3 regions of the Bacillus sp. FDAARGOS_235 genome follow, and region 1 is predicted to be linked to each of the others. Evidence: predicted binding sites of a transcription regulator. Region 1 holds the regulator's gene; each other region holds the start of a gene.
What was found. Region 1 encodes LexA, which represses DNA repair genes until DNA is damaged. Its sites were predicted from a motif close to CGAACATATGTTCG; they were not measured.
Positions count from the first base shown of each region.

Region 2: a site for LexA is predicted at 5,971-5,984, ahead of addB (helicase-exonuclease AddAB subunit AddB). Genes of this name have one in related genera too.
Region 3: a site for LexA is predicted at 3,552-3,565, ahead of A6J74_RS29310 (Y-family DNA polymerase). Genes of this name have one in related genera too.

Region 1 covers NZ_CP020437.2:4,691,307-4,702,343, forward strand. The annotation lists gene A6J74_RS26570 (asparagine synthase-related protein) at 1-1,529, shown strand, start outside; gene A6J74_RS26575 (paeninodin family lasso peptide) at 1,545-1,670, shown strand; gene A6J74_RS26580 (aldolase) at 1,747-2,718, shown strand; gene A6J74_RS26585 (lasso peptide biosynthesis PqqD family chaperone) at 2,681-2,989, shown strand; gene A6J74_RS26590 (lasso peptide biosynthesis B2 protein) at 3,026-3,499, shown strand; gene A6J74_RS26595 (nucleotidyltransferase domain-containing protein) at 3,501-4,703, shown strand; gene A6J74_RS26600 (ABC transporter ATP-binding protein) at 4,700-6,499, shown strand; gene A6J74_RS26605 (PadR family transcriptional regulator) at 6,727-7,050, shown strand; gene A6J74_RS26610 (DUF1700 domain-containing protein) at 7,043-7,585, shown strand; gene A6J74_RS26615 (DUF4097 family beta strand repeat-containing protein) at 7,586-8,389, shown strand; gene lexA (transcriptional repressor LexA) at 8,504-9,124, opposite strand; gene A6J74_RS26625 (YneB family resolvase-like protein) at 9,266-9,922, shown strand; gene A6J74_RS26630 (DUF896 domain-containing protein) at 9,968-10,207, shown strand; gene A6J74_RS26635 (bifunctional metallophosphatase/5'-nucleotidase) at 10,238-11,037, opposite strand, start outside.
Region 2 covers NZ_CP020437.2:1,832,171-1,843,207, forward strand. The annotation lists gene addA (helicase-exonuclease AddAB subunit AddA) at 1-2,433, opposite strand, end outside; gene addB (helicase-exonuclease AddAB subunit AddB) at 2,430-5,945, opposite strand; gene lepB (signal peptidase I) at 6,062-6,625, opposite strand; gene A6J74_RS11215 (TVP38/TMEM64 family protein) at 6,808-7,401, opposite strand; gene A6J74_RS11225 (competence protein ComK) at 7,910-8,491, opposite strand; gene A6J74_RS11230 (hypothetical protein) at 8,782-8,967, shown strand; gene cspA (RNA chaperone/antiterminator CspA) at 9,105-9,308, opposite strand; gene A6J74_RS11240 (DUF6584 family protein) at 9,587-10,081, shown strand; gene A6J74_RS11245 (phosphotransferase) at 10,101-10,892, shown strand.
Region 3 covers NZ_CP020437.2:5,213,962-5,224,998, forward strand. The annotation lists gene A6J74_RS29290 (bifunctional metallophosphatase/5'-nucleotidase) at 228-1,817, shown strand; gene A6J74_RS29295 (M15 family metallopeptidase) at 2,041-2,268, shown strand; gene A6J74_RS29300 (DUF1259 domain-containing protein) at 2,475-2,894, opposite strand; gene A6J74_RS29310 (Y-family DNA polymerase) at 3,607-4,872, shown strand; gene A6J74_RS29315 (YolD-like family protein) at 4,869-5,210, shown strand; partial or broken gene A6J74_RS29320 (leucine-rich repeat domain-containing protein) at 5,373-7,136, shown strand; partial or broken gene A6J74_RS30810 (LPXTG cell wall anchor domain-containing protein) at 7,314-7,715, shown strand; gene ppsA (phosphoenolpyruvate synthase) at 8,148-10,751, shown strand.

The sequences.
Region 1 (11,037 bases):
GTGCCAGAGATTTTTCAGGAAGTCGGACCCTTTATTTTTATCGTGGTGAGGAAAAACTTGCTTTTTGTACCATTATAAATCCGTTATTTACTCTACCGTATATTGAGAAAAAATTGAATGAGCAGTGGCTTGCTGAATTTTTAGCTATACCTGTAAATTTCGAATCGGTAGATCCACAGTTAACAGTTTACAAATATATAGAACAAGTGCCTCCATCACACACTATTTTGGTAAAGGAAGGCGAAGTAAAGTTTTCACGATACTATACACCAACTGTTGGGAAAATGCTTAATTTAAAATCAAATGAAGAGTATGAAGAGGCGTTTCGAGAGGTGTATAAAAGTGCAGTGAAGGCACGTTTGCGAACACACCACCAAGTCGGAGCCCATTTGAGTGGAGGGTTAGACTCAGGTTCTGTCGTTAGTTTTGCTGCAAGGGATTTACGGACTGAAAATAAAAAATTACATACGTATAGTTATGTTCCAGTAGAAGGATTTGAAGATTGGACACACAAAGGTAGGATAGCTGACGAAAGACCATTTATTCAATCGACTGTAGAGCATGTAGGGAATATACAGGATTATTATTTAGAATTGCCAGAGAGAAGCCCACTATCGGAAATTGATGATTGGCTGGAAACAATGGAGATGCCATATAAATTTTTTGAGAATACTTTTTGGTTGAGTGGAGTTTATGAAAAAGCATCTCAGCAGGGAATAGGAGTACTTCTTAGTGGTCAAAGAGGTAATTGGACAGTATCATGGGGACCTATTTTAGATTACCAGGCAATGTTATTGAAAAAGCTACATTGGATTCGTTTTTATCGTGAACTATATTTATATAGTAGAAATATAGGAGTAAAAAAATCACGTGTTTTTGAAGTGGTAAGACGAAAGGCATTTCCATTTTTGCATCAGTTACTTTTTTCAGGAAAACAAGATGCAAATTCCGTAATAATTAATCCGGAATTTGCAAGGGAAATGAATGTTTTTGACAGACTTAGAGAACAAGAAATCGATATAACAGGCACCGCTATTTCTAATGCATATGAAATGAAAAGAGAACAGTTTGAAAAACCATATTATTGGAGCATAAATGGCACGTATGAAACGAAATTATCATTACGTTATGCCTTATGGGATCGTGATCCCACAAATGACTTACGATTGATTCAATTTTGTTTGTCAGTCCCAGAAGAACAGTATGTTCAAAATGGTTTAGATAGAGCCCTGATCCGGAGAGCCACAAAGAGCTTCCTTCCTGATAAAGTACGATTGAATCAACGGGTTCGCGGTATTCAAGGTGCAGATGGTGTTTACCGTATGGCTCCTTTTTGGAATGAATTTATTGAGGAAGTTGAAGAACTTAGTGTAGATCCAGTAATCTCTGAATTTCTAAATGTAGAGGTAATTAAGAAAGCTATCTCAAAAATTTGTAAAGAACCTCGACCAGAATATGCATTTGATTTAGATTTTAGAGTTTTAATGCGCAGCTTAATCTTCTATCGATTTATAAAAAAAGCAATATGAAAGGAGGTGATACGTATGAAAAAGGAATGGAAACAACCTGTATTAGAAGTACTTAATATTAATATGACTATGGCTGGGCCTGGGCATAAATATCCAGATGCTGTTCAACCTGACCCAGATGATCCAGTTAAGTACAGTTAAGTCATTGGAAAAATAAAGCTCTTATATAGCTTTATTATATAAGAGCTTTCAAAAAATTGACAATGTGGGGGATAGGATGTTTGATTCTATGGGGAATGTGTTATATCAAGCTTTCGGGTTAAAAATAGTAAGTGAAATTCCATTACCCGAATTGTCTCAGCTGAATGAAAAAAAAGAGGTGGCAGATGTTCAAGTTGAAATAACGGATTTGTCAGAACAGTGGTGTAAATATAGCGCGGAAAAGCAAAAAACAATTGTAGTGGAGGATAATGTAGTTATGTTTCATGTTCCTCAAACTGCAATATTTTCTATACAGGCCGGCGAGAAAATCACCTTTTCACCTATGGCAGACGCAGAAGAAGATAAAATTCGCTTATATATTCTAGGAACTTGTATGGGGGCGCTTTTAATGCAACGTAAAACACTCCCATTGCATGGGAGTGTAATTGCCATAGATGGAAAAGCATACGCATTAATTGGTGATTCAGGAGCTGGAAAATCAACGTTAGCCTCGGCTTTTTTGAATAAAGGATATCAGCTTTTAAGTGATGATGTAGTTGCTGTGTCTCTTTTGAATAAAAATACTGCAATAGTTCATCCTTCTTACGCACAACAAAAATTATGGCAAGAGAGCATAAATGAGTTGGGGATGGAAGTAGCGCAATTGAGCCCTTTGTTTGAAAGAGAAACGAAGTATGCTGTTCCTGTGAATTCTCAATTCTTTCCAGATCCATTACCTCTTGCTGGTGTTATTGAATTAGTAAAAACACAGGGAGAAGATATTGAGACGACCCGTATAGAAGGGCTCGCACGCTTGTATAAATTATACCGTCATACTTTTAGGAGTTCTTTGATTTCTAAATTAGGATTAATGGAATGGCATTTTGAAACTTCAACTCATATTGCAAGTGGAATGGAAATGTTTCAAGTAAGTCGCCCGACTTCAAGATTTACAGCTCATGAGCTTGTGGAAGTTATTTTAAATACTATACAGAAAGGGAGTATGGTTGATGGTTGTCCACTCGAGAAAAATATCATTAAAACATAACGTTGTCCAAAGTAAAGGTAATATAGTAAGCGATATGGATGGAGAAAAAGTTATGTTAAATGTCCAGAAAGGAAAGTACTATAACTTAGGTGAAATAGGCGGAGAAATATGGGAGCTTATTGAAAAGCCAATAATAATTAATCAGCTTGTTACTATGCTAGTATCCAACTATGATATTGAACGAAAAGATTGTGAAGAGCAAGTTCTTTCCTTTTTAGAGTGTTTATTTCAAGAAGGGTTAATTCAAATAAAAGATCAGCCTAATAGATAGATTTGTAATTTCAAAAGAACTGTTAGGAAGGGATTAATGAATATTGTGAAAAGGTTAAGGGTATTTTTATTGCTGAACATGGAAACAAAGCTTTTATTTTTAGAGGCTTTTATTTTTTTAGGATGGGCGCGTGTACTAAAAAGTATTACCTTTTCCAAAGTTGCACCTTCTTTAGGGGATTACATGAACGAAACATCAGTTGCTCAAATTCAGCAACACGAGGATACACTAAAGGAGGTGTCCGAAGCAATTTCTATTATGAGTCGTTATACTTTTTGGGAAAGTCAATGTCTCGTTAAAGCGATAGCTGGGATGAAAATGCTTGAAAAACGTGACATTGAGAGTACTCTTTATTTAGGAACTGCTAAGGATAATAGTGGGGCACTAATTGCACATGCATGGTTACGTAGCGGTTCTTTTTATGTTACTGGATCGGAAGGAATGGAGAAATTCACTGTCGTTGGATCATTTGCAAAGAGGCTAAGTGAGAACACTATTAAAGGAGAGTAAAATGGAGAAAGATTTTGGTCTTAATGTAGAGTTCATGTCTAAGGAATTGAAACTTCTTTTTGCAATTTTGAAGTTAAAAGATGATGAAACAATGCAAACTTACAGCAATGAATGGTTTTCGGATATTGATTGGGAATTATTTCTTGAACAGGTTGTGCATCATCGCGTTTATCCGGTGATATATCAAAAACTTAAACAGGTAGATGAAGAAATAATTCCTTCACATATTGTACAATCCTTGAATAGAAAATATAAAAAAAATACATTTCAAATGCTTTATTTAAGTGCTGAAATGGAACGAATAAATAAAATATGTAATGAAAATGAGATTCGTATGATTTTTCTAAAAGGGCCTGTACTATCTCAGGATTTATATGGAGATATTTCTTTACGAACATCCTGTGATTTGGACGTTCTTATTCCAATTCAAAATTTAGAAAAAGTAGAAATGCTACTTTTAGAGCAGGGGTATGTAAAAGACGATTATATTCAAACGATATTAAATGATTGGAAATGGAGGCATCATCATATAACATTTTTTCATCCGACAAAACAGATTAAGCTTGAGATTCATTGGCGGTTAAATCCCGGACCTAGTAAGGAACCTGGGTTTGAAGAGCTTTGGAAGCGAAAGAGAAAAAGCACCCTTACGAGTAATTCCGTATATATGCTAGGGAAGGAAGATTTATTTTTATTTCTTGTATCTCATGGTGCTAGACATGGTTGGTCCAGATTACGCTGGTTAGTAGATATAAAAAAAATTGTCAATCAAGATCTTAATTGGAGTGAGATTCATAAACTAATGAAAACATATCAAATGCTACATTTAGGAGGACAAGCATTAATTTTGTCATCTCAATTGCTAGGTGTACGGATGGATGAAAGAATGATGGAATTAGTAGCTAAAAAACATTCAAAACAGTTAGCGCAAGAAGCCTTGTTTTATTTCAAGCAAATGATAAACTTGCATACCGATCCGGTTCCTGAAGAAGTACTTGCTTATCATAGTCGACATTTATTTTCGTTAATGTCTAATCAGCAAAAAACTTTATTTATTATGAGCCAACTATATCCTTATCCAATTGATGCGAAAACATTGCCGTTACCTAAATTTCTTCATTTTTTATATTTTCCTTTACGTCCGTTTCTATGTATTTGGAGAAAAACGAAGAAGTTTGCTTTGTTATTGGGGGAACATCGATGAATTATATTATATATTTTATGAAGAAATTATATTCTTCAGCAGGAAAAATACTGTATGTGAATTTATTTGGTATGGTGTTAATCAGTTTACTTGAAGGGATAGGTATTATTTTATTACTTCCTATGATAAGTATGACTGGAATAATTAATACAGGTGAGGAGACTTCTTTTATTGCACCTGTCTATAGAATTTTGCAGAATTTCCCTAAAACAACAAGTTTAATTTCTATTTTAGGTATATATGTATTAATAGTGTTAAGTCAAAATATACTGCAAAGAAATATAACGTTAAGAGATGCGAGAACGCAACAAGTTTTTGTACGAAAGTTAAGAGTAGAAACATATAGTATGATTTTAAAAGCAAAGTGGAGATTTTTTTTAGAAAAAAGGAAAACAAATCTAATTAATATATTAACTACAGAATTAGCTCGTGTTAGTTATGGGATTAATTTAATTTTACAATTGCTAGCTACTATTCTATTTACATTCATACAGGTAGGGCTTGCGTTTTTATTATCTCCCCAAGTCACTGTATTTGTTTTGGGCTTTGGCTTATTGTTCTTGGTAGCTTCTCGTGTTTTTATAAAAAAAGCACGGATACTAGGCGGTAAGACCTCAGAATTGGCAAAAGACTATCTTTCTGGTATAACAGATCATTTCAATGGAATTAAAGATATAAAGAGCAATACTTTGGAAGGATCACGTTTGGAGTGGTTTCAATCTATAACAAAAAAGATGAGTAGCGAACAAATGGAGTATATGAGAATAAGGTCAAACTCTCAATTGTTTTATAAAATTTCAATGGCTATATTAATTGCATTTTTTATATTTTTGTCAGTAAATATGTTTCAAGCGCAAACGGCCCAGTTACTATTAATCATTCTCATTTTTTCAAGATTATGGCCAAGGTTCATGACGATTCAGTCAAATTTAGAACAACTGGCTGCAAGCATTCCTGCCTTTAAGTCATTATGGGAATTGCAACAGGAGTGTAATGAAGCGGTTGAAATGCAGGATATATACATGCAAAAACATATAAAGCCGATTTGTATAAAACAAGGTATTGAGTGTAAGGATGTTTCTTTTCGTTATAATAAGCAAGAAGCTTTATATGCACTTCAAAACATTAATGTACAAATTCCAATAAATAGTATGACGGCAATTGTAGGACATTCTGGTGCTGGGAAAAGTACATTAATTGATGTGTTAATGGGGTTAATCCAACCAGAAAAAGGTCAAGTGTTAATAGATGGTACCCCTCTTACAACTGATAATTTATTATCATTAAGACAGGCTATTAGCTATGTACCACAAGATCCGTTCTTATTTAATGCTAGTATAAGAGAGAATTTAATGATGATTGACTCGAATGTAAATGAAGAACAAATTTGGGCTGCATTAGAATTTGCGGCAGCAACTGAATTTGTACGAATGCTTCCAAATGGACTTGATACACTGATTGGAGATCGTGGGGTGAGGCTTTCAGGTGGTGAACGTCAGCGACTTGTATTGGCTCGAGCTATTTTAAGAAAACCGTCGATTTTAGTATTAGATGAGGCTACGAGTGCGTTAGATACTGAAAATGAAGTGAAAATCCAATCAGCAATAGAAAGATTGAAAGGAACAATGACTATTGTTGTTATTGCACATCGCTTATCTACTATACGCAATGCAGATCAAGTTATTGTTTTAGGAAAAGGTGAAATTGTTCAAAAAGGTGAATTTAATCAACTAGCTAAAGAAAGAAAAGGTGTATTTCGAAATTTACTAGGGTCACAAATGGAAGTTGGTTCTTAGAGGAGAAAAATTGAATGAAGCTTTGTATGAATGCAGTTCGAATCGAATAAAATCTCGAATAATGGTGAACTACAACAGAATCTTATTCGGGATTTTATTTGCGCGTTTTTAAAGTCAGTGAATACATATAAACAAGTACCTTGCAATAAATAGTACCAAGTGGTATATTATGGATATATCTAGTACCGTGTATTGAACAGTACTAAACTAAGAAAGGAGGATTACATTTGAACGTTCAGTTTAAAAAAGGTGTGTTAGAGCTATGTGTTTTGGCACTTGTGAAACGTAAAGATAGTTACGGTTATGAACTTGTACAGCAAATTTCAAATAAATTTTTAATATCGGAAGGTTCAGTATATCCATTATTACGTCGTTTAACGAAAGAGGGATATTTTCAAACGTATTTAAAAGAGTCCACGGAAGGACCGCCTCGTAAATATTATCAGCTAACAGAGCAAGGAGAGACGCAACTTCATTTGTTAGTAACAGAGTGGAGTGATTTTGCGAAAGGGGTACAAGAAATTATTGAAGGGGTGAATTGGGATGAATAAAGAACAATTCCTTAGAGAATTATCGAATCAGCTTAGAAAGTTACCGGAAGAAGAGAGGAAAGATATTTTATTTGATTATGAAGAGCACTTTCAGTTTGGGATAGAAGAAGGGAAAACTGAATTAGAAATAATAAAAGGACTTGGTTCTCCTAAAGTAATTGCAAAAGAATTACTTGCGATGTATCGTTTCGATGAAATGAAAAAAGATCCATCGACTTCAAATGTTACAAGAGCTGTCATGGCGGCGATTGGACTTAGTTTATTTAATTTTATTATCGTGTTAGGCCCTTTAGTTGCAATTATCGGTTTTATATTTTCTTTTTGGGTCGGTGGGATTGCTAGTGTAGTGACACCATTTTTCGTTATCGTAAAAGTATTTATGGGCACTTTTATATGGTTGGATCTTTTCGTTAGTATAACATTTGTTGGAGTAGGTTTGTTGTTATGTATGATAGCGTATTATAGTACGAAGTGGTTTAAAAGATTGTGCGTACGTTATGTGATATGGAACTTCAAAATGATAAAAGGGGAGTAGATGATGAAAAAAATATTGTTAGTAGCTATCGCTTGTATCATTATTGGAGTAATAGGGATTTCACAAACATATGAAAAAGCAGTACAAACTGCAGAAAAAGGCGATAAAGAAGACGTAATTAAAAACGAAACGTTAAAAAATATAGAAGTTAAGTTAGGGGCTGGGGATATTGTCGTCCAAAAATCTCCGGATGCCTCTTTTTATGTAAAGCAAACAGGAGATGTAAGTAAACAAGAAATTCGTATTACTGAAGATGGTGACACATTAAAAGTTATTGGGGAAAGAAAAAAAGATGTTTCGTTTGATTTTTCCTTTTACAATTTCGGATTTCAAACGTCTACATTGACTATATTTGTACCAGAACGTTCTTACCAAGAGATCAAAGTAAATTCAGCAGCTGGACAAATAGAAATAAGTGATGTGAAAAGTGACCGCGTAAATGTTGGAACGCTGGCAGGAGAAGTGGATTTGAAGTATGTAACAGCTAAGAACGTAGAGGGATCTACAAAAGCTGGTGAGGTGAACTTTAAAAAGGTTATGGGGAAAGTAACAGCAAAAACGACTAGTGGGGATGTATATATTATGGATCATGATCCTAAGTATGATGTAGAGGCAAGCTCAACTGCTGGAGATGTAACTATTACTTTATCGGAAAAACCAAAAGATGCAGTAATAACTGGGCAAACTCCTGGTGGAGATGTGACAATTTTTAATGAGGAAAATAAAAACGTAACAATTGGTAATGGGAGTAAAAAGATTAGCGGCAAAACGGCTGCTGGAGATGTTACTATAGAAACACGTTAATAATAGATGAGAAGATAGATTCATTCGAGTTTTTTGGAATGAATTAAAATCTACCAATATATAAAAGAAGATAATTCCCTATATAAATAAGGGAATTATCTTCTTTTATTATTTTTAATGTAAATCACGATATACGCCAATTACTTTTCCAATAACTGACACTTGTTTTAAAATGATAGGTTCTAATGAAGAGTTTTCCGGCTGTAGACGGAAGTGGTCTTTTTCTTTATAGAAACGTTTAACAGTTGCTTCGTTATCCTCTGTTAAGGCAACGACAATTTCACCGTTGTATGCAGATTGTTGTTGGCGGACAACAACTAAATCTCCATCAAAGATACCAGCTTCAATCATGCTATCTCCAGAAATACGTAACATAAATACTTGATCTGATCCAGAAACGATACTAGCTGGAAGTGGGAAGTGCTCTTCTACACTTTCGACTGCTGTAATCGGTAAACCGGCAGTAACTTTTCCGACGATTGGAACTTGAATAACAGATTGTGTTTCTGTATCCATTCGGTCATCGCCTAAAATTTCGATTGCTCGTGGTTTTGTTGGATCGCGTCGGATATAGCCCTTTTCTTCTAGTCGTGATAAATGTCCGTGCACTGTAGAACTAGAAGCGAGACCGACTGCTTGACCGATTTCACGTACGGAAGGTGGATATCCTTTTTCTTGTACTTTTAGCTTAATAAAGTCGAGAATGTCTTGCTGGCGTTTCGTTAACTTTTCCATGTTTTCTAACACCTCGTTTTCTTTCGTTTTTCTTATTAATAAGTATAACATGCGAAAAAACATTCTACAAACATAAGTTCGAACAAAAGGGAGATTTATGATACACTAGAGAGAAAATATAGCGAGAAAGAAGGGTTCAAAATGAATGCAATTGTTTATGCACGTGTGAGTACAACAAAAGAAGCACAAGAAACATCGTTATTGCGTCAAAAGGATGAATTATTGCATTTAGCTGAGCGCTATGAAATGAATGTGACAAAAGTGATTGAGGAACAGGCTAGTGGCTATACAATTGAACGTGATGGCATATTAGAAGTATTAGATACAATTCGAGATGAACAAGTTGATGCACTTCTAATACAAGATGAAACACGTCTTGGTAGAGGGAATGCGAAGATTGCGTTAATGCATTGTTTACATAAAGAGGGAATAAAAGTATATACACATACGCATAATGGTGAATTACAATTGTCGGATTCTGATTCGATGGTATTAGATATAATTAGTATTGTTGAAGAATATCAAAGAAAGATTCATAACTTGAAAATTAAACGTGGTATGCAACGCGCGGTAGAAAAAGGCTATCGGCCAGAAAATAATTTGAAAAATCGTCATTTAAGCGTAGGGCGAGAGAAAAAAGAAGTGCCAATTGAGGAAATTGTACGTTTGCGCAAGAGTGAACTCACTTTCGAAGAAATTGCGGCAACGCTTCGTGGATTTGGTCATAATGTTTCAAAAGCGACTGTACATCGTAGATACGTAGAGTATACAAAGCAATTGCTTGATAAAGAAGAGTAACTATTGTATGATAATAATCAGTTTTGATTAGAAGGGGGATTCGAGATGCTTAATCACGAACTCGTTGAACGCATTAACTTCTTAGCGAAAAAAGCAAAAGCTGAAGGTTTAACTGAAGAAGAACAACGTGAGCGTCAATCGCTACGAGAACAATATTTAAAAGGATTTCGTCAAAATATGTTAAACGAACTTAAAGGAATTAAAGTCGTTAACGAAGAAGGTACAGATGTTACACCAGCGAAATTAAAAGCTTTAAAAAAGCAAGATAATGCAAAATTAAATTAAAAGATGGGCGAAGCCCATCTTTTTTATTTGTTATTTAATAACTTTCCAGTTGTTATTTCTCGTTGCTTCTATTCTTTTATGCTTCAATATATAGTTAGCAATAAGTTCAGACATATCTGTTGGAATATCTTTTATTACTGGTTTATTTTGAAACATGAAGAAGTTCCCTCCGCCGTTTGCTCGATAATTATTCATAACAACGTCATATTCTTCATTTATATCGAGTGTAGCGCCTTTATACTGTAAAGACTCTACTCTTTCACCAATTGGTTTTGAAATGTTTAATACATACGAAATCCCTTCCCACATATCGTAATTATAATGCGCAGGTTTTGGTTCTATGAATGCAGGATTAACAATTATATCTCCAACTTTATTTAATGTGAAATAAGAAGCAGAAAGTTCGAGAGCATCTTTTATATCGGCTCCAGTCACTCGAATAACTTTTAATGTGTTTGGGTAAATATAATTGGAAACGATATCCCGCATTGTGACATGTTTCGGGAATCCTGGAGATGTATTATGAAACAAACTTGTACAAGAAATAGAAACGTTAGCTATATCCATCTGGATTTTATTTATGAATTCAATAAAAGGATGGTCTTGCAAACGAGTTTGCATAGCATCTGAAATTCGCATGTCTCCATGAATGATGCCAATAGGCTGATCAAGCCATTTTTGTGTTTTCTCTTCATAATCGGCGACCAAGGAAAGAACATCTTTGTCGGCCTCGATTCCTTGCACAGGCAATAATTGTGCGTAACTATTTTTCTTTACCCATTTTTGTTCTGTTTTTTCGAATATTACTTTTACCTTTCCAACGGAGTGTC
Region 2 (11,037 bases), 2.4 Mb from region 1:
TACGACCGGGAACTCAAGTCCCTTACTTTTATGAATCGTCATAATGCGAACAACATCTTCTTGTTCACCAAGAGCTCTCGCCGTCCCCATATCGTCACCGCGTTCTAAAATACGTTCAATAAAACGTAAGAAGCGGAATAATCCTCTAAATGATGTTGCTTCATATTGCCTTGCGCGGTCATATAATACACGCAAGTTTGCCTGCCTTTGCTTTCCAGCTGGTAAACCGCCGACAAAGTCATAATACCCTGTCTCACCGTACACTTTCCAAATTAAATCAGAAAGTGATTGTTGGCGCGCGAATTCACGCCATCCTTGTAGTAAGTTATAAAACCATTCTAGTTTTTCATGAAGTTCTTGTTCTTCTTCAAGCGGTGCACCTTTTAAGAATGAGCTCATTACTTCATAAAATGACCCTTTCTTTCCGTGAGCACGAAGCGTCGCAAGTTCTTCATCATTTAATCCAACGATCGGTGAACGAAGTACTGCTGCAAGTGGAATATCTTGCATCGGATTATCAATAACGCGGAATACGTTCATCATAATATTTACTTCTGTCGCTTCAAAGTAACCAGTCGCAAGGTCTGCATATACTGGAATTCCTTGTAGTTTTAACTCTTCCATAATTTGCGGTGCCCACGGCATAGAGCGAAGTAAAATAACGAAATCACGATATTGCACTGGTCGCATACTATCCGTTTTTCGGTCATACACTTCATAACCTGAATCGACCATCGCTTTAATGCGCTGCGCCATAAGACGAGCTTCCAGTTGCGCCTTTTCGACTTCCGTACCTTCTTCACCCTCTAGTACTTCTTCTTCCGTTTGCTGAATGCATAATAATTCAGCTGCTACATCTTCACCTATTGGATAGCTAGCACCTAGCTTTAATTCAGCGTCAGCATCGTAATCGATTTCCCCAACTTCTTCGCCCATAATTTGTTTGAAAATAAAGTTCGTACCTGCTAGTACTTCATGACGACTACGGAAGTTTTTCGCTAAATCAATCTTCATTCCGCCGCCCGATCCTTCTTGCGTGAAGCGTTTATACTTTCCTAAGAATAAGCCTGGTTCTGCTAGTCGGAAACGGTAGATTGACTGTTTTACGTCACCAACCATGAACAAGTTCCCTTCACTCTCAGAATCTTTCGTTACGAATTTAATAATGGATTCCTGTACGAAGTTCGTATCTTGATATTCATCGACTAGTACTTCTGCAAATTTATTACGATATTGAAGCGCTACTGCTGATGGCTTCACTTCATCATTTTCACTTTGTTCACTTAAAATTTGCAAACAGAAATGCTCTAAATCTGTGAAATCAACCATTCCTTTATCTCGCTTCATCGCTTGGAAACGCTCTGTAAAGACTTTTACGAGCTTCACGAGTTTTTCTAATACAGGATGCATATCTTGAAAATCTCGTAAGAAACTTTCAGGTTTGCGGCTAAATAACTCTTCTTGTAATTTCTTCACTTCATCTTTCGCTTTATTACGAAGAGAGTCTACTTGTTTTACAACATCCTCGTTGTAATCACTTTTCTTAATACGCTTTAACGTTTGCCACGATACGTTTTGCATCGCTTCATACACGCTTGTCCACGATTCACGAGCTGCTGATGATAACATTCCAAGTAAAGCTGCATCCGCTTGCAGGGTTTCAACGCGAGGCGCCGGGCCGTCAGGAAGCATTGCGAGTTCGGTTGCTTTACGAATATGTTGTTCCGCTGTTTCAAGCTGGAATCTCACATCTTCTAATAGGTAAGAAGCATACACTAAATCTTCAATTGTCTTTCCTTCCACGTCGTATGCTTCTACTAATTTATCGAGCCATTTTTCCGGATTTGGATGCGCTCTTGATTCTGTATGAAGCGCTAAAATCATTCTTTGTAAGTCATCATCACTACGGTCACTCGTATAGCGATCAACTAATTCAAAGAAAATACTATTATCTTCGATTCCATACTCTTCTTCTAATATGTCATCTAGCACTTCTTCTTTTAACAACTCATTTTCTGTTTGATTTGCAATACGAAAACGAGGATCAACATCCAGCATGTAGTAATACCCTCTAATTACTTGTAAACAAAATGAATGGATCGTTGAAATAGATGCTTTATTTAATAGGCTCAGCTGTTTTCTTACATGTTGAGATCCTGGCTCATCAATTAGTACTTTTTCTAACGCTTCTCCAATTCGATTTTTCATCTCTTGCGCCGCTGCATTCGTAAATGTTACAACGAGCAGGCGATCGACATCGACTGGATTTTCCTCATTAATAATCTTTTTAATCATACGTTCAACTAATACTGCTGTTTTTCCCGATCCAGCTGCTGCTGCGACTAAAATGTCACGTCCATTCGCTACAACGGCTTTCCACTGGTCATCTGTCCATTGACTACCTTCTGGTTTTTTAGGCCAATTCTCTATCATTCTCCGTCAACCTCCTCTCTAATTTTCTCCATCGCTTCACTATCTTTCATATCTTTTAACGTACGGAATTGATTATCTTCAAGTGATTCATCAAACTGACAGACAGATTTGAAGTTACAGAACGTACATGCCGCTTTATTCCCCTTTTTGTAAGGAGCAATATCAATAACACCTTCTGTAATGTCTTTTCCGATATTTTCAAACGTATGGTGTACATATTTTTGCAGTACGTTAAACTCTTGCTCACTTGCAATGCTAGAACGCGCACTAAAACTACCGTCTTTTTTCAGACCAGCAGAAATAATATCTGAACTTCCTGTTGAAAGTTTGTTATCCATTAAACGAACAACGTCAGCATCTCCTAGTACGAGGCCTTTCATTTTAAATTTCTTTAAAATTTCTTTTTCAATTTCAGCTTCAGATGCGTCACCTTTCATTTCAACAATCGGGTTATGAATATGAAAGTACAGTACACCAGCAGGTGATGCTGCGTGGCCTTTTTTCATCCACGTTTGTGCATTTGTAGTAACGACATCTAAATACGTTAACATTTGAAGTGCCAATCCGTAATACACTTCCGTTAAGTCTAACGCTTTTGAACTTGATTTATAATCAATAATACGAAGGAATGTTCCGTTTTCATCTTCAGCCTTATCCACACGGTCAATACGGCCGATAACTTCCATCTTCACACCATTTGGTAATGAGAATTCCATCGGCGGAAGCGATCCCGTACCGCCCATACCGAATGGCACCTCTAAATCAACTGGTACGAAACCGCTCGACTTCGCGTGTTCACGAAGAATGATTGACGTACGGAAAATGATTTGTTGTAGTTTTTGTTTTAAATAGAAATGACGATTTGAGCTTAATAAAATTTGTCTTTGTAATAACGGTGCGATTTCTTCTATTACTAAAACAGAAAGATGCTCACACTCTTTTATTGATAAATCCGCCCAAGTGCGGTTTTCGCGTAATAGCCTGTCTGCAATTCTCTTCAGTGCTGCATGGAATAGTTCACCGATATCTGGTGCATCTAGTTTAAAAATATCACGCTCTCTTAACGATAAACCGTGCTGCGCGAAATGAGCGTACGCACAACGGTTGAAGAGTTCCATACGAGAAACGCTTCCTTTTATTTTATCTCCGTATAAATCTCTACTTACTACCGTACTTAGTTTCTGCGCACGATTTCGATAGAATAAACTCGATAACACGCGACTACTTTTTTGTTTCCATTCATCCGAAGTGACGTAGAAGTTATAGACGTCCCACCAAAAATCTAGATTTCCTTCAAATCCGTATCGCTTCCACGTTTGTAGTTGCTGCATGACATAAGATAACGTCACTTCTGGCGTTGCTACGTATGAAATTTGTTCCGAACGCGATAAGTCGTTTACGTCATTCGTAATAAACGAGTCTTTCACATTAGGGAACATTCTTTTTATTTTCTTAATAAAGCTAGATGCAAGTAATGTCTTTCCTTCTTCATCTGCAAGTGGGCATGAAATATATAATTTCTCAGACGCTCTCGTTACCATCTGATACATAACGAACTGCTCTTCTAATAAAGTTTGTCTCGTCGTTGGCGCGAGTTCAATTCCTGCCGCACCAAGAACTTCTCTTTCCTCATCAGAAAGCATCCCTTCATCCATCGGTGCTGCTGGAATAACTCCTTCATTTACGCCGATAATAAACGTAGCTTTCACATCTGATAACCTGGAGTGATCAATATTGGCAACTAATACTTGATCTAATGATGGCGGAATGTTAGCGAATTGAAGTGCCTCAAGTCCTGTCGACATAACGTCCGTGAACATAGATAGTGACATTTTCTCCTCACCAAGCATTTCTACAAACGTATCAAGAAGGCTCATTACTTCTTCCCATACTTGTTCATGGTCTGTTGCAAATAAGAAATCTCCGCTCTCTTCTGCACGTATACGTAATTCTTCTAACTTCTTTGGAACGTCAAGTTCTTCTAAAAATAAGTAAACCGCTTCGCACATTTGCATCACTGTTCCCGCACGCTTTAACCTTTTTTGCATGCGAATAACTGGCGTTCTTACAACATCACGCAGCCTGTTTATTTTCTCTTCCATTTCACGTTCAATATCTGTTATCATTCCGTTTGTATCGTCAAGTGAACGGTAACGGCGATACATCCACGGATCCTCAGAAGTCCATCTCTTCCCTTGTACACCGTACGCTAAACAGTAGTTTTCGAACTCATCCATCTCTTCACGCATCATTTCTTTCCTTACGTCTAATGGATATAAAAGCTCTGTTTTCACGCAGCGAAACACCGCGTCATAACGCCAATTTCCGCTAATAATTTCTAAGGCAGAACGAATACACTCTACTAATGGATGATGTGACATCGGGCGTTTTTCATCGATGAAGTGTGGAATATTATAATCTGTAAATAACGTTTGCATCACATCGTAATAACTTTCCCCGTTACGAAGAAGTACTGCAATATCTCGATAACGATACGTTTCATCCGCGACAAGTCTACGAATTTCACGAGCAACCCCTTCTACTTCAGCTCGTAAATTCGCCGCTGTACTAATTGTTACACTTGCTTCATCATAATACTTTTCATTCGGACGCGCTTCATAATGCGTTTCTAAATGAGCTAATGCCGGAGAATGAAAACGCGGTTGTTCCATAAGTGGAATTGTTTTTTCAATTTCTATTTTCTCTTCACGCGCTACTTGTTTTATTTTTTCATATGTTAACGTCGTTTCATAAAATAAATCCAGTTCATTCACTGGCTGCGCTAATGTTTTTTCATCTATCGTTAACGTAATTGTGACTCTCGCTCCACAAATCATGAGCTGTCTTACAATTTCAAGTTCTTGCGGAGAAAATGAATGAAACCCATCTATATAAATTTCAGCACCATTTACATACTCAGACTGCGGAAGCTTTTCCACTAGCAATTGTAAATAGTCTTCTGAATCTAAATATTTCCCGATTAAAGCACGTTCAAAATCATCATATAATAGCTGTAAATCATATACTTTATTCGCTAATAACTTTTGCTCAGCACTGCTACTATGCGCATCTAATTGTTGCCACATTTCATATACGTTAGATGGCGTCACATTGTAACGTTTAAACTCCGCAATCATACTGCCAAGATGTTCAAAGAAACCGTTTTGCTCTGCTGCTTTTTGGAACACCGATAATCCATCTTTACGAGATTCTACAATTTTACGAAGTAACATATGCACACCCGCTTCATCAATATGAAGACGACTCGCTCCGCCAACTTCTTGCAACACCTTCCAAGCTAATCGTGAAAAACTAAAAACTTGTGCCCGAATAGAACCTCTTACATCCTCACTTTCAATTAACGCCTGCTGCGTCTGGAATGTCATCTGTTCTGGCACAAGATATAATATTGTTTTGCCTCTCGGGCGCTGTTTTAACGCTTCTTGCACTTCTCGTAAACAAAGTGTACTCTTTCCACTTCCCGCTCTACCAATCACCAATCGAAGTGACATGTAACCCCACCTTTCACTTACACAACGAACGTTAGTTTGCTACTATAATTGTATTATAGTACACGAAAAAAGACAAACGGAGTTGTTTGTCTTTTCTATACTTCTACTTCATTATATCAACCTTTTGAAAAATTCGTTTGCACCTCTTGAATTGGCCAATATCGTAAATCGACTTTACCGACAACTGTATCAGCTTTCACAAAGCCAAAGTGTCTACTATCCCAGCTCCCAAGGCGGTTATCGCCTATTACAAAAATATGACCAGCTGGCACCACCTTTTCTTTCGTTAACTCTTCTAATGTAAAATCACCTGTTAGTTGCCTTCCATTTACCTCTTTCTTGTACTTCTCTAAATAAGGCTCATCAATAAATTGACCGTTTATATACAACTTATCATGCTTATATTCAATATGGTCTCCAGGTAAACCGATAATTCGCTTTACATAGTCTTCTTTTTTATTCGCATGAAAAACGACGACATCGAACCTGTTCAAGTCCCCCACTTGATAACTCACCTTATTTACAACGAGCATATTGCCATCTTGCAATGTCGGCATCATTGACTTCCCCTCTACAACGTACGTTGAAAAGAAAAACGTTCGAAAAAATACAGCTAATAGTACACCAATTAAAATTGTTCGTATCCACTCTAGGCCTTCTTTTTTCAAAGTTTTCTTCATCCGCTTCTCCCCTTACCCTTTAATAATGAAGCTTGCATTTATAAAGTGAAACTTAATCGGTGGGGGTTTTGTTCATCCCGCACCGATCGGGCAGTTTGATCCCCACCTAACTTATCTGCTTCAGCCGAATTTTTTGGAGGGAGTTTCACTGCCCTCAAATAGTGGGACAAAGAAGACTATTCTTAATGTAGTTCTAACTTTACTTCAATTCTTTTACCGACATACCATAAAATAAAAATAACAATCGCTACAATAACTGATTTCACCGGCTTATGAATAAACGACATTAAATCATGACCGATGTACGTTAAAATAAAAATCATCACAAGCTTCCCGAATGCGAGCGCAAGTCCGAACTGTTTTACGCTAATGCGAGATAAACCAGCTACAACGTTTATAAGCGCAGACGGTGTAAACGGAAAACAAAATATAACAAACACTGGCGCGAATCCTTTCCTTTCAATCCACCCCATTGCCTTGCGCACTTTCTCATGCTTATTTACAAAAGAAAAGAAACGGCTTCGTCCAAAATGGCGGATAATGAAAAAAACAAGCATAGCACCGATTACTGATCCAAGCCATGAATAAAGGAAACCCAGCCAAAATCCAAATGCAACAGCATTCGCTAGTACAAACACAATAAGTGGTAATGCTGGAATAAGCGCCTCTATCATCGGCAAACCGATGCCAAGAAGCGGTCCGAACGCCTTATAACTTTCAACAATATGATCCATATTTTCTGGTGAAAAATACTCTTTGATTGACTGAAAATCCATTCTACACTTTACCCCTTTACTCTAATTACTACCTCTACTGTATCATTGCTTTTCTGAAAGAGGAAATGGTAGATACGACATATGGAGATGTAATTATTAAGTTTCCATGTCCTTCATTAGAATTCCTTCATTATTTAGCTATGATAATCTTTCAATATTCGACAGGATATGAAGATAATTTAGACACTATACACAAATTGTAACTTAACGGTTACGTTTGATGAAAAAGCAGAAACTACAGAAAGGAATAATTCGTCTTTTTCAAAAAAATACCCTTACTGCACGTAAGGGTATTTCTACCTATATAGAAAGAAGTATCATGTATGCCACAAATATAAAATGATATATATTCACACTACATTAAATATATATAAGGAAATTACCATTATATTGTTCCATTAAAGAACAATATATTTGTACATCTCACTCGGTTTATTTATGAATCTTACAGCGTAAACTGTATATATAATGAAATAAAAAAAGGATGAGTCTCCTCATCCTTTTCCTCTCACACATCTTCTTCCCTAACAAAATACACTTTCTCATAAGCTGGTCTTAATGTTGATTCATCTCTTTTATCAATTTCTTTAAAACAAGGATTTCCTTGTTTCTTCTTTCGATCTTCATATTCTGTACGCAGTTTCGCTGTACGATTTTGTTGATTTTCAAAACTACTTTTTGATATTTCTAATTTCACAGCAAGGCCATTTATAAATCGAATCATAAGATTTCCATCTTTTAATTCTCGATTACTTTCGATATAAAAATGCGACAGCCACGCGCACTCTTTTCTAGAATAAGAATAAGTAGGGAAAAAATAAAGTTGATCTGTCGGACTGATTGCAATCGGTGCTTTATGTGTAATGTGCGTTAACTCTTTCGTTCCTTCTTTTCTGCCCAAAAAACTAGATCCATGCTTACGACAACTTCTCTCTATAATATCTAGAGGCTTTTGAAATACGAAAAAAGAATCTTCCATTTCAACAACTCGCGTAACAATTTTCTTTTCACTTAGAATAACAGGAAGTAAGGCCATTGTATTTTTAGTTACAACATAATTTTCGACATAGCGTTCTACTTTACTTTCCATATCCTATTATCTCCTTTTTTCATTTTCTATTTATATTAGCAGCTGCATATATAATTTTAGCACCTATGAAAAGGAAATAGGTAACAGGTTCCGCTTTTTTACAATTTTTTATCATTTATCAAACATTTGTCAAACAATAAAATCACGATATATAAATTAAATAGTTTTATAACCATAAAAACAGCATTTATACTACCTATAAATATTTATTATCCCTTCCTCTTTTTACATCATTACAACAATTAACTTTGCTATAATTAAAATATAAATCCAATATATGGAGGGCCATTATGGAAGAAAAAGAGATCCACCCATCGATTCAAATGAAAAATAGTAGCGTCATTATCGTGAAAAACTCAGCTAGTATTATATTCGGTTTATTTTTCATTCTGCTATTCTTCGCTAAACCATTTCGTAAATCGAAATGTCCTGAATGTAAAAAACGCGAGAAGAAAAAAGCAGAGAAAGAAGAGTAAAAGGCCTTCCTTTTTGGAAAGCCTTTTACTCTTCTTCATTACCTCTATAAACGTCGAGTACAACTTCATTTACATATATCTCAACAACAAAAAAAGGATGGCATGAGCCATCCTTTTTTCCATCATCAACTATAAAATTATAGTTTGATTACGTTTTTAGCTTGAGGTCCACGGTTGCCTTCTTCGATTTCGAAGCTAACTTTTTGACCTTCTTCTAAAGATTTGAAACCTTCAGTTTCGATTGCAGAGAAATGTACGAATACATCGTTTTCGCCTGGAACTTCGATGAAACCGAAGCCTTTTTCGTTGTTAAACCATTTTACTTGTCCTGTTACTGCCATGATTATTTCCTCCTAAGAAAATACAAATTATTTTAGTCTTCCTGTATAAAAAAAGAATCCACACATTATCAAACACGAAACATAAACTAGTTCTCACATACTTTTTCTCGTTCGTTTTCGGCACTTGATAATATATGGATTGCTTAATTTAACTATTCAACTGACATCATCATAGCATACTTAAAATAAAATGTACAATCTTTTTTGAAAATAGAATTTCTAATTTTTAGTATTTCTTATAAAATAAAATTATCTCTATTCTATATAAGGAGGAATTCATGACAACCAAAATTCCTAAAAAAACATTAAAGAGAATTGAAGAGGATATTGAAAATAATAATCTCGGAAAGGCAAGAGAAAGATTACACGGTCTCATCTTTACATACCCAAATGAATTACATCTTCGAAAACAAATCGGAGACATTTATTATAAATTACAATATCCAGAAATGGCTGGACGTTATTGGTATCTAGAGGAGCATAAAACAGATATTATGCATGAATCATGTTTATTATTTGAAAAATCAATGGGAAATGATCCTTATCATATTGCGCGTGCTTTAAAATTCAAAGGCGATTCTAGCAAGATAAAGAAATTGTATAAAGAGCAGCCTTTATCTCCAGTACAAAAAAAAGTAGCAGAGGAATTAGTATATGAATATAAAGAAACATGGGAAGATAAGTTACTCTCTCTTGGGTGTCTAGTATTCCTTGCTTTCCTTCTTTTCTCTGCTATTGTCGGTATATTCACTATTTGGAATTGGATTTTTTAATTATAGGGGGAATTTTCACATGTCAAACTACGAACAAGAAGAAAAGCTAACAGGGGGAAACGTCTCAAACGTATATCGTTCTGAAAATACTGTTCGGCGGGAATTAAAGCCAGACAGTACAAATATTCATAAGCTATTACGTCATCTAGAAAACAAAGGGTTTCATTATGCCCCAAAGTTTTTGGGCATAGATGAAAAAGATAGAGAGATTTTATCATTTATAGAAGGCGACGCAGGCAATTATCCTTTAAAAGAATTCATGTGGTCTAATGATGTGCTGAAAGAAATCGCAAAAATGCTCCGTCTGTACCATGATGCTGTAAGTGACTTTCCGTTATTAGCTGATTGGAAACCGATGGATCATACCCCACATAACATTGAGGTTTTATGCCACAATGATTTTGCTATATATAACATTATTTTCAATAATGAAAAGCCAGTCGGTATTATTGATTTTGACGTCGCTGCTCCTGGTCCAAGAATGTGGGATATCGCTTATACGCTTTATACTTGTGTACCTTTAAGTCGAGTGTATTATACAGAATCAGGTGAGGCAATTCATTACGACTCATCGCAACACGCAGGTCGTATTAAAGAAAGAGTAAAGTTGTTTGCTCAGTCCTACGATAAAGATATGGACGAAAATTACTTCGAAATGGTGTTACTACGTTTAGAAGGGTTATGTACATATGTGAAAAGACAAGCACAAGAAGGAGACGGAAATTTCCAAAGAATGATTGATGAAGGACATCTAGATCATTATGAAAAAGATATGACGTTTATTCGTAAGCATGGGAAAGAATGGATCTAATATTATTTCTATTTTTGTTAGTAAATATATTTTAAGTTATGTTACATATATCCGAATAATTGTTCATATCGTTTCTTTTCCTACCGGAACTATCAAGCTAAAATCTCGAGATACCCCCTAACGAAATTTTAGCTTTCTATAGTTA
Region 3 (11,037 bases), 520 kb from region 1:
GGCCCCTATATCTTAATCAAAAAGTGTAGGCTTAAGCCTACAAATATTCATCTCCCACTTAAAATTGTCGTTTTACACCTTCACATTTTTGAGGAAGGAGTATTTTATCAGAAAACAATAAAATCTTATTATTTTTTATAATTAGTAGAATTTTATAGAAATAATCCTCTTAATATATTAAAATAACATCGTATTATGTCAGATTTTAATTAGGGGAGAGAAATTTTATGTTGAAAAAAATCATTCCAGTTGCTTTAGCATTAAGTACAGTTACTTTTACTAGTGTATTTGCTGCGCCTTCAGCCCAAGCAAGTACAGAACAAAACCGCTACATAGATGTGCAAATGCTCGGTATTAACGATTTTCATGGGCAACTAGACACTGTAAAAAAAATTAACAATAAAGATGCAGGGGGAATCGAGTACTTAGGGGCTTATTTACGTGATCGTGAAAAACAAAATCCGAATACATTAAAGGTACATGCTGGCGATGTTGTTGGAGCAAGTACTCCTGTTTCAGCATTATTACAAGACGAACCTACGATTGAATTTCTAAATGATTTGAAATTCGATGTTGGAACTATAGGAAATCATGAATTTGATGAAGGTGTTGAGGAAATGAACCGCCTTATTTATGGTGGATACCATGAGAAAACAGGCAATTTTAAAGGAGCAAAATTCCCATATGTTGCCGCAAATTTTTATAATAAATCCACTGGTCGTTTATTTTTACCACCATTCACTATAAAAAAGGTGCAAGGAGTTCCTGTTGGATTTATCGGAGTCGTAACAACGGATGTTCCTAACCTTGTTATGCCTACTATGCTAAAGAATGTTGAAATTACAGATGAAGTTGAAGCTATTAACAAATCCGTAAAGCAATTAAAAAAACTTGGCGTTAAATCTATCGTTGTTCTTGCGCATAACGGAGGTACAACAGATGGAAACGGCGTAACAAATGGTGATATCGTTCGATTAGCAAATGAGACTGATCCAGAAGTCGATGTTATTTTTGGTGGGCATAGCCACACCTATGTAAATGGAACTGTCAATAATAAACTTGTCGTACAAGCAAATTCTTATGGTATGGCTTTTGCTGATGTTGATGTAAAGATTGATCGTAAGACACAAGATATTGTTGAGAAAAAAGCAGAAATTGTTACAACTTACCATGAAGGCATGGAGCCTGATAAAAAAATAAAGAAGAAGATGGAGAAATATCAAGCAAAAATCGCACCTCTTGTTAATGAAGTTGTAGGTAAGTCTATTGCTCCACTAGATCGCAAACTAAATACGGCTGGTGAATCTACTCTTGGAAATTTAGTTGCTGATGCCCAGCGTACAACAATGCAATCCCAAATTGCACTTATGAATCCTGGTGGTATTCGTAATGACTTAGATGCTGGTGATATTACATGGGGAGAGATATATGGTATTCAACCATTCGGAAATCAATTAATAAAGGTAAATTTAACAGGTCAAGACATTCGTGATATTTTAAATCAACAATGGCAAAAAGATATAACAAGAATGCTTCAAATTTCAGGGATCCAATACACTTGGGATGCGAATAAGCCTAATGGAGAAAAAGTAAAAAGTATTCGCTTAACAAATGGAGAAGAAATCATTCCTTCTAAAACTTACAGCGTCGTTGCGAACGCATTTCTAGCTTCAGGTGGAGATGGATTTGTATCCTTTAAAAACGGTAAAGATGCTGAAACAGGACCAACCGATTTTGAAGCACTAGTAGATTATATAAAAAAATCAAAAGAACCAATTCAGTCTATTATTGATGGAAGAATTCAAAAAATAAATTAGTTTTTTATTAATCTCAAAAACAACTAGATTACCTGTGCGCTATACTTTTTAGTGTACAGGTAATCTATTTTTTTGATTTGAATAGTCTAACTGTGGCCAATGGGTATACCGTCTAGATGCAGAGTGCCGAAAAAAATTGAAATAAACAAAAGTTGATATCCTGGACGTACAGGGAGTCTTTTTTGAAAAAACGGGACATAGCGAACATTAAACAGGCTTAACGATGGATGTTAAAAGTATAAATAATGAACTAGAGTTATCATTTGCTAAGACGAAGGAAGGGAAATGGCTGAAAGAAAATGTGCATCGTGCAGGATTTATTATTCGCTATCCAAAGGAAAAAGAGAATGTAATTGGTTATGCGTATGAACCTTGGCACATTCGCTATGTAGGGGATGATGCTGAAAAAATATACAAGGAAAAACTAACTTTAGGGGAATATATGAGATAAGAAGGCTAAAGTGAATTGGAAATCTGTATTTTTTGTTTGGAGAATAGTATTTTATAAAATAGTAGGGTGCTTTATTTTAATAGATTGAACAATTGCCTATCTAAAAATTTGATAGGCAGTTGTTTTCTTTTGAGTAAAAAGTGAAATGATTTTATTATGTTCGCACATATGAAAAGTGTAATGTGTAAATATATCCTAAACACCAATTATTGCCCCTCATTATTAGCGATAGGATAGCTACTTAAGGACAAAAAAGAATTGGCTAACTTTTGTGCAAAATGTAATGGAGGCTCTACAGATTGGATATGAATATACATAATTAAGGGATTCATGTAAAGCCAGTGATTATGTAAAGCACTTACAATAATTCCTTGTTGTACAATTGATTTCATAAATGCAGGAGTCTCTTCTTGTAGAATAGCGATTTCGCCTAAATTTAATGCATTACCATTTTGATCCAACGATTCAAAACTTACTCCGACGGGTACTACATAGGTACTCGGTTTTCCTTGAACAAGCACCCTAAAATCGCGGTGAAAAGACACCGAACAACCACCTTGACTTATTTTACTTTTCCCTTTAAGTATTGTAGCAAATTGTTCACAAATGAAATTAAAATTTTGCATAAATTCAATCCCTTTCTCGTACAAAATTATGTAATTAGAGATTTGATTGATGAAATACAGATAAACAATCTTTCTTCAACATTAAAAAAACAGGCTGTAATTTTAATTTATTCAATGTTTATTTTAAAAGAAATGCACGCTATATTATTTAAATATTTAGAATTTATTCGAAAATGATTAGTATATTCGAGTTATTAAATTTATGATTCATGATAGTCCGTTCGAGATATTGTTATAAAAAATCTATAAAGTATGTAATTATACGCTTTTAGTCTATGTAGGTAAGATAAATATGTGTCTAAATTTGAATGATAAAACTAGAAAAACAACGGTGAGAAAATAACCAATAATATTTTATTTTCTATAAAAAGTACTGCTAAATAGTATTTTTTTCGAAATAAGTCTTTCTTATATAAGTATATTGCTACTATGAACATATCTATTTAAAAACAAGACTTTTTTGAATACAAAAGAATGGGTTCTAAAATACCTTGCTTATACAAGAAGAATTCAGTTGTTTCTCCTTGTATCTATTTATATTTTTAAGTATAGAAAAAACCTTTTATGAATATAGAAGGGAATTCCTTATGTTTTTCTTAAACAAATTATTAAATTACGGTTATTTTAACCAAAATTTTCATAGAAATATCTTTTAAAAGAACATTAGTTCGTATATAATAAGAACAAATGTTCCTTATTAGGGGTGATAACCTTGTATGATTATTCTCTTTTACCGAATCGTATTATTCTTTGTGTAGACCTTCGTAGCTTCTATGCAAGTGTGTCATGTATTAAAAAAGGACTGGATCCACGTTATACAAAATTGGCTGTCGTAGGAGATGTAAATCGGAGTGGATCAATCGTATTAGCAGTAACACCGCCATTAAAAGCGTTAGGGATTAAGAAAATGGCAAGGTTGTACGAAATACCGAAGCGGCCAGATATTATTATTGCAAATCCGATTATGCATACGTATATGAAATGTTCAACTTTCATAACTAGTTTAGCTTTGCAATATGTTGCGCCGGAAGATTTTCATCAATATAGTATCGATGAGTTTTTCATGGATATGACTGCAAGTATTCATTTGTTTGCGAGTAATCCGCTCGAATTCGCATTAAAGCTCAAGCGAGAAATATATGAACGTACACGGATTGAAAGTACGATTGGTATAGGGCCTAATTTATTATTGAGTAAAGTAGCGATGGATATTGAAGCGAAAAAGAGTAAAGATGGAGTAGCACACTGGACGTATGACGATATACCCGAGAAGTTATGGAGTATTAGACCAATCAGTAAATTTTGGGGTATATCGTACAAAACTGAAATGAAATTGAATCGAAAAGGTATACATACAATTGGAGAATTAGCTCAGTATCCTTTGAAATATTTAAAGCAATCTTTCGGTGTAATAGGGGAAGAATTACATTTACATAGTAACGGGATTGATTTTAGCAGAATAGCAGAGAAATACGTTCCAGCGACAACATCTATAGCGAAAAGCCAAATATTATTACGGGATTATTCGATAGGAGAGTTCGTAGTTATTTTATTAGAGCATATAGAAGAAGTTTGTTATAGGTTGAGAAGAGAAGAGAAATATGCACAAACAATTCATTTTTCAATTGGGTATAGCAAGGAATACGGTGGGGGAATAAAAAAGGCGCATACGTTAAATCGGGCAACAAATGTAACGATGGATATTTACAATATTTGTACATATTTTTTATATGAGCGCTATACAGGAGAACCGATTAGATCGTTAAGTGTCTCATTAACAAACCTTATTAATGAAGGTGAAGAGCAAATTTCGCTTTTCGATAACATTGTACAAAGGGAAAAAGAAATCCGATTAACGAAAGTTATGGATGAAATTCGAACACGGTTTGGTAAGAACAGTATTTTACGTGGGATTTCCTACACAAGCGTCGCAACATCAAGATATAGAAACACATTATTAGGAGGACATAAATCGTGAAGAATGCTAATATGCCAAAAGGAAGAGGGATGGTAAAGTGGCAACCGTTCGCTAGTATGCCAGAGCAATTCGCAGTTATTAAAGAAATGATACATGTGAAAACGAAAGTCACGCGTCCGATCTTAACAGAGGATGCAAAAGAAGTGCTTGAAAATAAGTTGTTATGTTCCTATTTAGGTGAGGAAGAGATTTTACTTACATATTATAAAGGTGGCTACTTATATAAAAATTACATAACAGTAGTTGATATTAATCCATTAAATGAGACGATTATTTGTACAGATGCTTTTGTGCATAAACGTACTTTTAAATTCGGTGATTTAATTGAAATGGAATAGAATAGCTTTTTTAGCATGGAGGGTCACACTTTAAACACTCTAACGGTTTGTTTAAAGTGTGGACTTCAAGAAATAAAAAGAAAAAATCCCATTGACAATGATAATGAAAATCATTATCATTTATTTGAGAGATAATTTATTTGTATAAAGGGAGATATTGCTTTGAAAAAAAATAATATGAGAGCGTTAGTAGTAGCTACAACATTAGCTATTCCTTTTGCTGTTTATTCTAGCCCAGTGCAAGCAGCGGAAAAAATAGCAGAAAATAAAGCAGGAGTTATGGTAACAGATCGTGTATATAATGTTGAAATCAAAATATATAAAGATCAAAAAGATGAGCCATCCATGGTGTCTCAATACATAAAAGATCCCAAAGTTAAGATTGAAAATGGGAAAAAAGTTGTTACTGCAACAGTACAAGATAGCGATTATTTCCAATATCTTAGAATAGAAGATAGAAATCAACCAGGTGTATTTCACGATGTGAAAGTATTGTCAGAAGATAAGAGGAAAAATGGGACGAAAGTAGTTCAGTTTGAAATAGGAGAATTTTCGAAGAGATATAATATGCAAATGCATATTCTCATTCCTGCTATTGGATATGATCATAAATATCAAGTTCAATTTGAAATTTCAGATCCGACAGCAAATAACAAAGAAACTGAGAAACCAGATGATAATTCTAATGCAGGTGATAAGGAAACGGATCATCAAATTGATAGTCAAAATATGATAACGGACAAAAAATTAAGGGAACTTGTTAATAAAAAAGTATTTAATAGAAAAGATTTAAATACACCAATTACGAAAGAAGAGTTATTACAAGTAAAAAACTTATTTTTAAATACGAATGAGATCCTCGACTATAGTGGATTGAAATATATGCCTAATTTAAAGTCTTTAACAGTTGCTAATGCAAAGATAACAGATCCGTCGTTCTTTGCGAACTTAAAACAATTGAACCATTTAGCTTTGCGCGGTAATGAAATTGTAGATGTAACACCGCTTATTAAAATGGATAATTTAGAATCTCTTGATTTAAGCAATAATAAAATTACGAACGTTGCACCACTAACTGAAATGAAGAATGTGAAAAGTTTATATGTAGCAGGCAATCAAATTGAAGATGTAACAGCATTAGCAAAAATGGGACAATTAGATTACTTGAATTTAGCAAATAATAAAATTACGAACGTTGCTCCATTAAGCTCGTTAAAAAATGTAACATACTTAACTTTAGCGGGTAATCAAGTTGAAGATATTACACCGTTATATGCATTACCTTTAAAAGATTTAGTATTAACGCGTAATAAGGTTAAAGATGTATCGGGCATTGACCAATTGAATCAATTAGATGAATTATGGATTGGGAAAAATCAAATTGAAGACGTGACACCACTTACTAAAATGACTCATCTTAAAGTATTAGATGTACCTAATAATGAGTTAAAGGATATTACTCCATTATCAAATTTAGTAAACTTGCAAAAACTTGATTTAGAGGCAAATTATATTTCTGATTTATCACCAATTAGTCAGTTGAAAAAACTAACGTTTTTAAGCCTTGTAGCGAATGAAATTCGTGACGTTAGACCTGTTATCGAATTAAGTAAGCAAGCATACATTAATATTCAAAATCAAAAAGTCTTTTTAGAGGACGTAGAAGTACATAAAGAAGTGAAAGTACCTATTTATGAAAAAGACGGTGAAATCTCTACAAAAATCCGTTTAAAAAGTGATGGCGGCACTTACAATAATGGTGTAATTACATGGAATACGTTAGGTGAGAAAGTATATGAGTTTGGAGTAAAAGATCCATTTGCTGATACAGGCATCTTTTACACTGGTACAGTAATACAAAATGTTGTGGATAAAGTATCGGGAGAAGTAACAGATCCAAAAGGAGAAGTAACAGATCCAAAAGGAGAAGTAACAGATCCAAAAGGAGAAGTAACAGATCCAAAAGGAGAAGGAACAGATCCAAAAGGAGAAGGAACAGATCCAAAAGGAGAAGTGACAGATCCAAAAGGAGAAGGAACAGATCCAAAAGGAGAAGGAACAGATCCAAAAGGAGAAGTAACAGATCCAAAAGGAGAAGTGACAGATCCAAAAGGAGAAGTAACAGATCCAAAAGGAGAAGTAACAGATCCAAAAGGAGAAGTAACAGATCCAAAAGGAGAAGTGACAGAACCAAAAGGAGAAGTGACAGAACCAAAAGGAGAAGTGACAGAACCAAAAGGAGAAGTGACAGAACCAAAAAGTGAAGTGACAGAACCAAAAGGAGAAGTGACAAAACCAAAAAGTGAAGTGACAGATCCAAAAGGTGAAGGAATAGATCGAGTGAATTCGCAAATTACTAAAAATAACGCATTGAATAAACAAATTGTTAAGAAGGAACAGATATTACCTGCTACAGGACATGATACGAATTGGTTATCCGTTTTTGGTGGGGGATTAATGTTGATAGGAGCTTATTTATATAGAAGGTTAAAGAGAGTTAACTAAAATAAAAACCTTTTTGCTAACTAATGAATTGAAAAATCGAAGTAATCTGTGCGATACAGTTATTTGAAGGGATTATCCTAAATATAGGATTCTTTCTTTGAGCAAAATTAGATGTGCTATCCTGAATTTTTAATAATGGTAACAAAAATAAGAACAGCCATTCAACGAAGAAGGCTGTTCTTATTTTTATTTCAATAGATATTTTTACATTATCAATCTGTCTGGATTGTTTTTTTTCTTTTAGTAACTTTATATTTTAATAAGAAGCTTCTTAAATCAACAATAGTAAGTCAGCTTAGGTGAATCCATTTTTATTTTCTATATCTCTTCCTAACTTAATTATATCATGTAATTAACGTTCGAAATAGACTGTTTATTCTTATTTACTACTGCTAAAATCAAGAACACATGACTAGTAAGGAGAGATGTTAAATGAGTTCTTTCGTTCTCGATTTTCAGGAAATAGAAAAAACGCAGCTTTTTCTCGTTGGTGGAAAAGGATTGAATTTAGGGGAGTTATCAAACATTCAAGGTATACAAGTGCCAGAAGGATTTTGTGTTACAACAGTAGGGTATGAAAAAGCCATTGAACAAATTGAAGTGTTTCATACTTTGTTGAATCAACTAGCCATACTAAAAATTGAGGACCGAGATCAAATTAGTGAAATTAGTAAGAAAATTAGAGAAGCCATTATGGCAGTGGAAATTCCAGTTGATGTAGTGGAATCAGTAGCTCATTATCTCTCGCGTTTTGGAAATGAACATGCATATGCAGTGCGTTCTAGTGCTACTGCTGAAGATTTACCGTATGCCTCGTTTGCTGGTCAGCAAGATACGTATTTAAATATCATCGGAAAAGAAGCGGTTTTGCAGCATGTAAGAAAGTGTTGGGCTTCTTTATTTACAGATCGAGCGGTTATATACCGAATGCAAAACGGCTTTGATCATAATCAAGTTTCTATAGGTGTTGTCGTTCAAAAAATGGTTTTCCCTGTGGCTTCAGGGATTTTATTTACTGCGGATCCGATTACTTCTAATAGGAAGGTGTTATCAATCGATGCCAGCTTTGGACTTGGCGAGGCGCTAGTATCTGGATTGGTTTCTGCCGATAATTATAAGGTAAAAGAAGACGAAATCGTCGAAAAGGTCATCGCAACGAAAAAATTAGCCATCTATGGACGAAAAGAAGGCGGAACAGAGACAAAGAAAATTGCTCCTAATCAGCAAAAAGTTCAAACACTTATTGAACAACAAATTTTACAATTAGCACGCATCGGAAGACAGATTGAAGCTTATTTTGGTTGTCCGCAAGATATTGAATGGTGTTTAGTTGATGATACATTTTATATTGTTCAAAGTAGGCCGATAACGACTTTGTATCCAATTCCAGAAGCGAATGATCAGGAAAATCATGTGTATGTATCGGTCGGTCACCAGCAAATGATGACGGATCCTTTGAAGCCATTAGGAATGTCTTTATTCCAGTTAACATCCTTTGGACCGAGGTTTCAAGCTGGGGGAAGGCTGTTTGTTGATGTTGCACAAAGATTGGCCTCACCTGCTAGTAGAGAATTTTTATTAAATACAATAGGAGAATCAGAGCCGCTTATTAAAGATGCATTAATGACTGTAATAGAGCGAGATAATTTTATTAAATTGTTACCGGATGAAGAAGAAAAAAGTCTTGGAAAAAGTATGCCACCTGCAAGCTCGCAACCACAAATCGAAAACGACCCAGCAATCGTTACGGATTTAATCAAGAACAGTCAAGCATCGATAGAAGAGTTAAAACAAAGTATTCAAACGAAATCAGGATCAGATGTACTTGATTTTATTTTAGAAGATATTCAGCAATTAAAGAAAATATTATTTCACCCGCAAAGTATGGCTGTCATTATGGCAGGTATGAATGCTTTATCATGGATCAATGAAAAGATGGAGCAATGGCTAGGAGAAAAAAATGCAGCAGACACACTTTCTCAATCTGTACAAAATAATATTACTTCAGAAATGGGTTTAGCATTATTGGATGTCGCAGATGTGATTCGTCCGTATCCAGAAGTCATTGCGTATTTACAGCATATAGAAGATGACAGCTTTTTAGATGAACTAGTTCAGTTTAAAGACGGGGAAAAAGTTCGAGATGCAATCGAGGCGTTTCTAAATAAATACGGAATGAGATGCAGCGGCGAAATCGATATTACGAAAACGCGCTGGAGTGAAAAACCAACTACAATTATCCCGATGATTTTAAATAATATAAGAGATTTTGAAGCTGGTGCTAGTAAGCGGAAGTTTGAAGAAGGGCTGCAGGAGGCTTTAAAAAGAGAAGAAGAGTTATTAGACAAATTGCAGTATTTAGCAGATGGCAAACAAAAAGTAGAAGAGACGAAGCGAATGATCAGTATAATTCGGAATTTCGCTGGCTATCGTGAATACCCAAAATACGGAATGATTAATCGCTATTTCATATATAAGCAGGCATTACTAAAAGAAGCCGAGCAACTCGTGCGAAATAACGTTATTACTGAAATAGAAGATATATACTATCTTACTTTTGAAGAACTTCACGAAGTCGTCCGCACGAATAAACTAGATTACAAAGTTATTCATAAACGAAAAAATGAGTACAAATTATATGAAAAACTAACACCTCCGCGTGTTATTACTTCTGATGGTGAAATTATTATAGGTAAATATAAACGAGAAAATCTCCCTACCGAAGCAATAGTAGGTTTGCCTGTTTCTTCTGGAGTGGTAGAAGGGAGAGCTCGTGTTATTTTAAACATGGAAGATGCAAGTTTAGAAGATGGAGATATATTAGTTACGGCATTTACTGATCCTGGCTGGACGCCATTGTTTGTGTCTATAAAAGGGTTAGTTACGGAAGTTGGCGGACTCATGACACACGGGGCAGTGATTGCGCGTGAATATGGATTACCAGCAGTCGTCGGGGTAGAGAATGCTACGAAACGAATAAAAGACGGGCAACGAATTCGGGTACATGGAACAGAAGGATATATTGAGATAGTGTAGTTATATTTTAAATAAAAAGATCGTCCACTAAATATAGCGGACGATCTTTTTATGATTGTAAGCTTGCTGCTATCACCCATCTGAAACTGAAAATTAAAATAAAAATGAGCATATGAATTGGATTTCTTTGAATGCCCCTGTCGTAGAAGGAGACATACATGCTACGATACTCATTCACATGCAAGAAGCAACCATGAAGATTGATGAATTAGAATGTACATCAATCTAAAACAAAGAATATTTTCAAAAATATTACAAATTCAGACAACATATTGTAAATTATCTG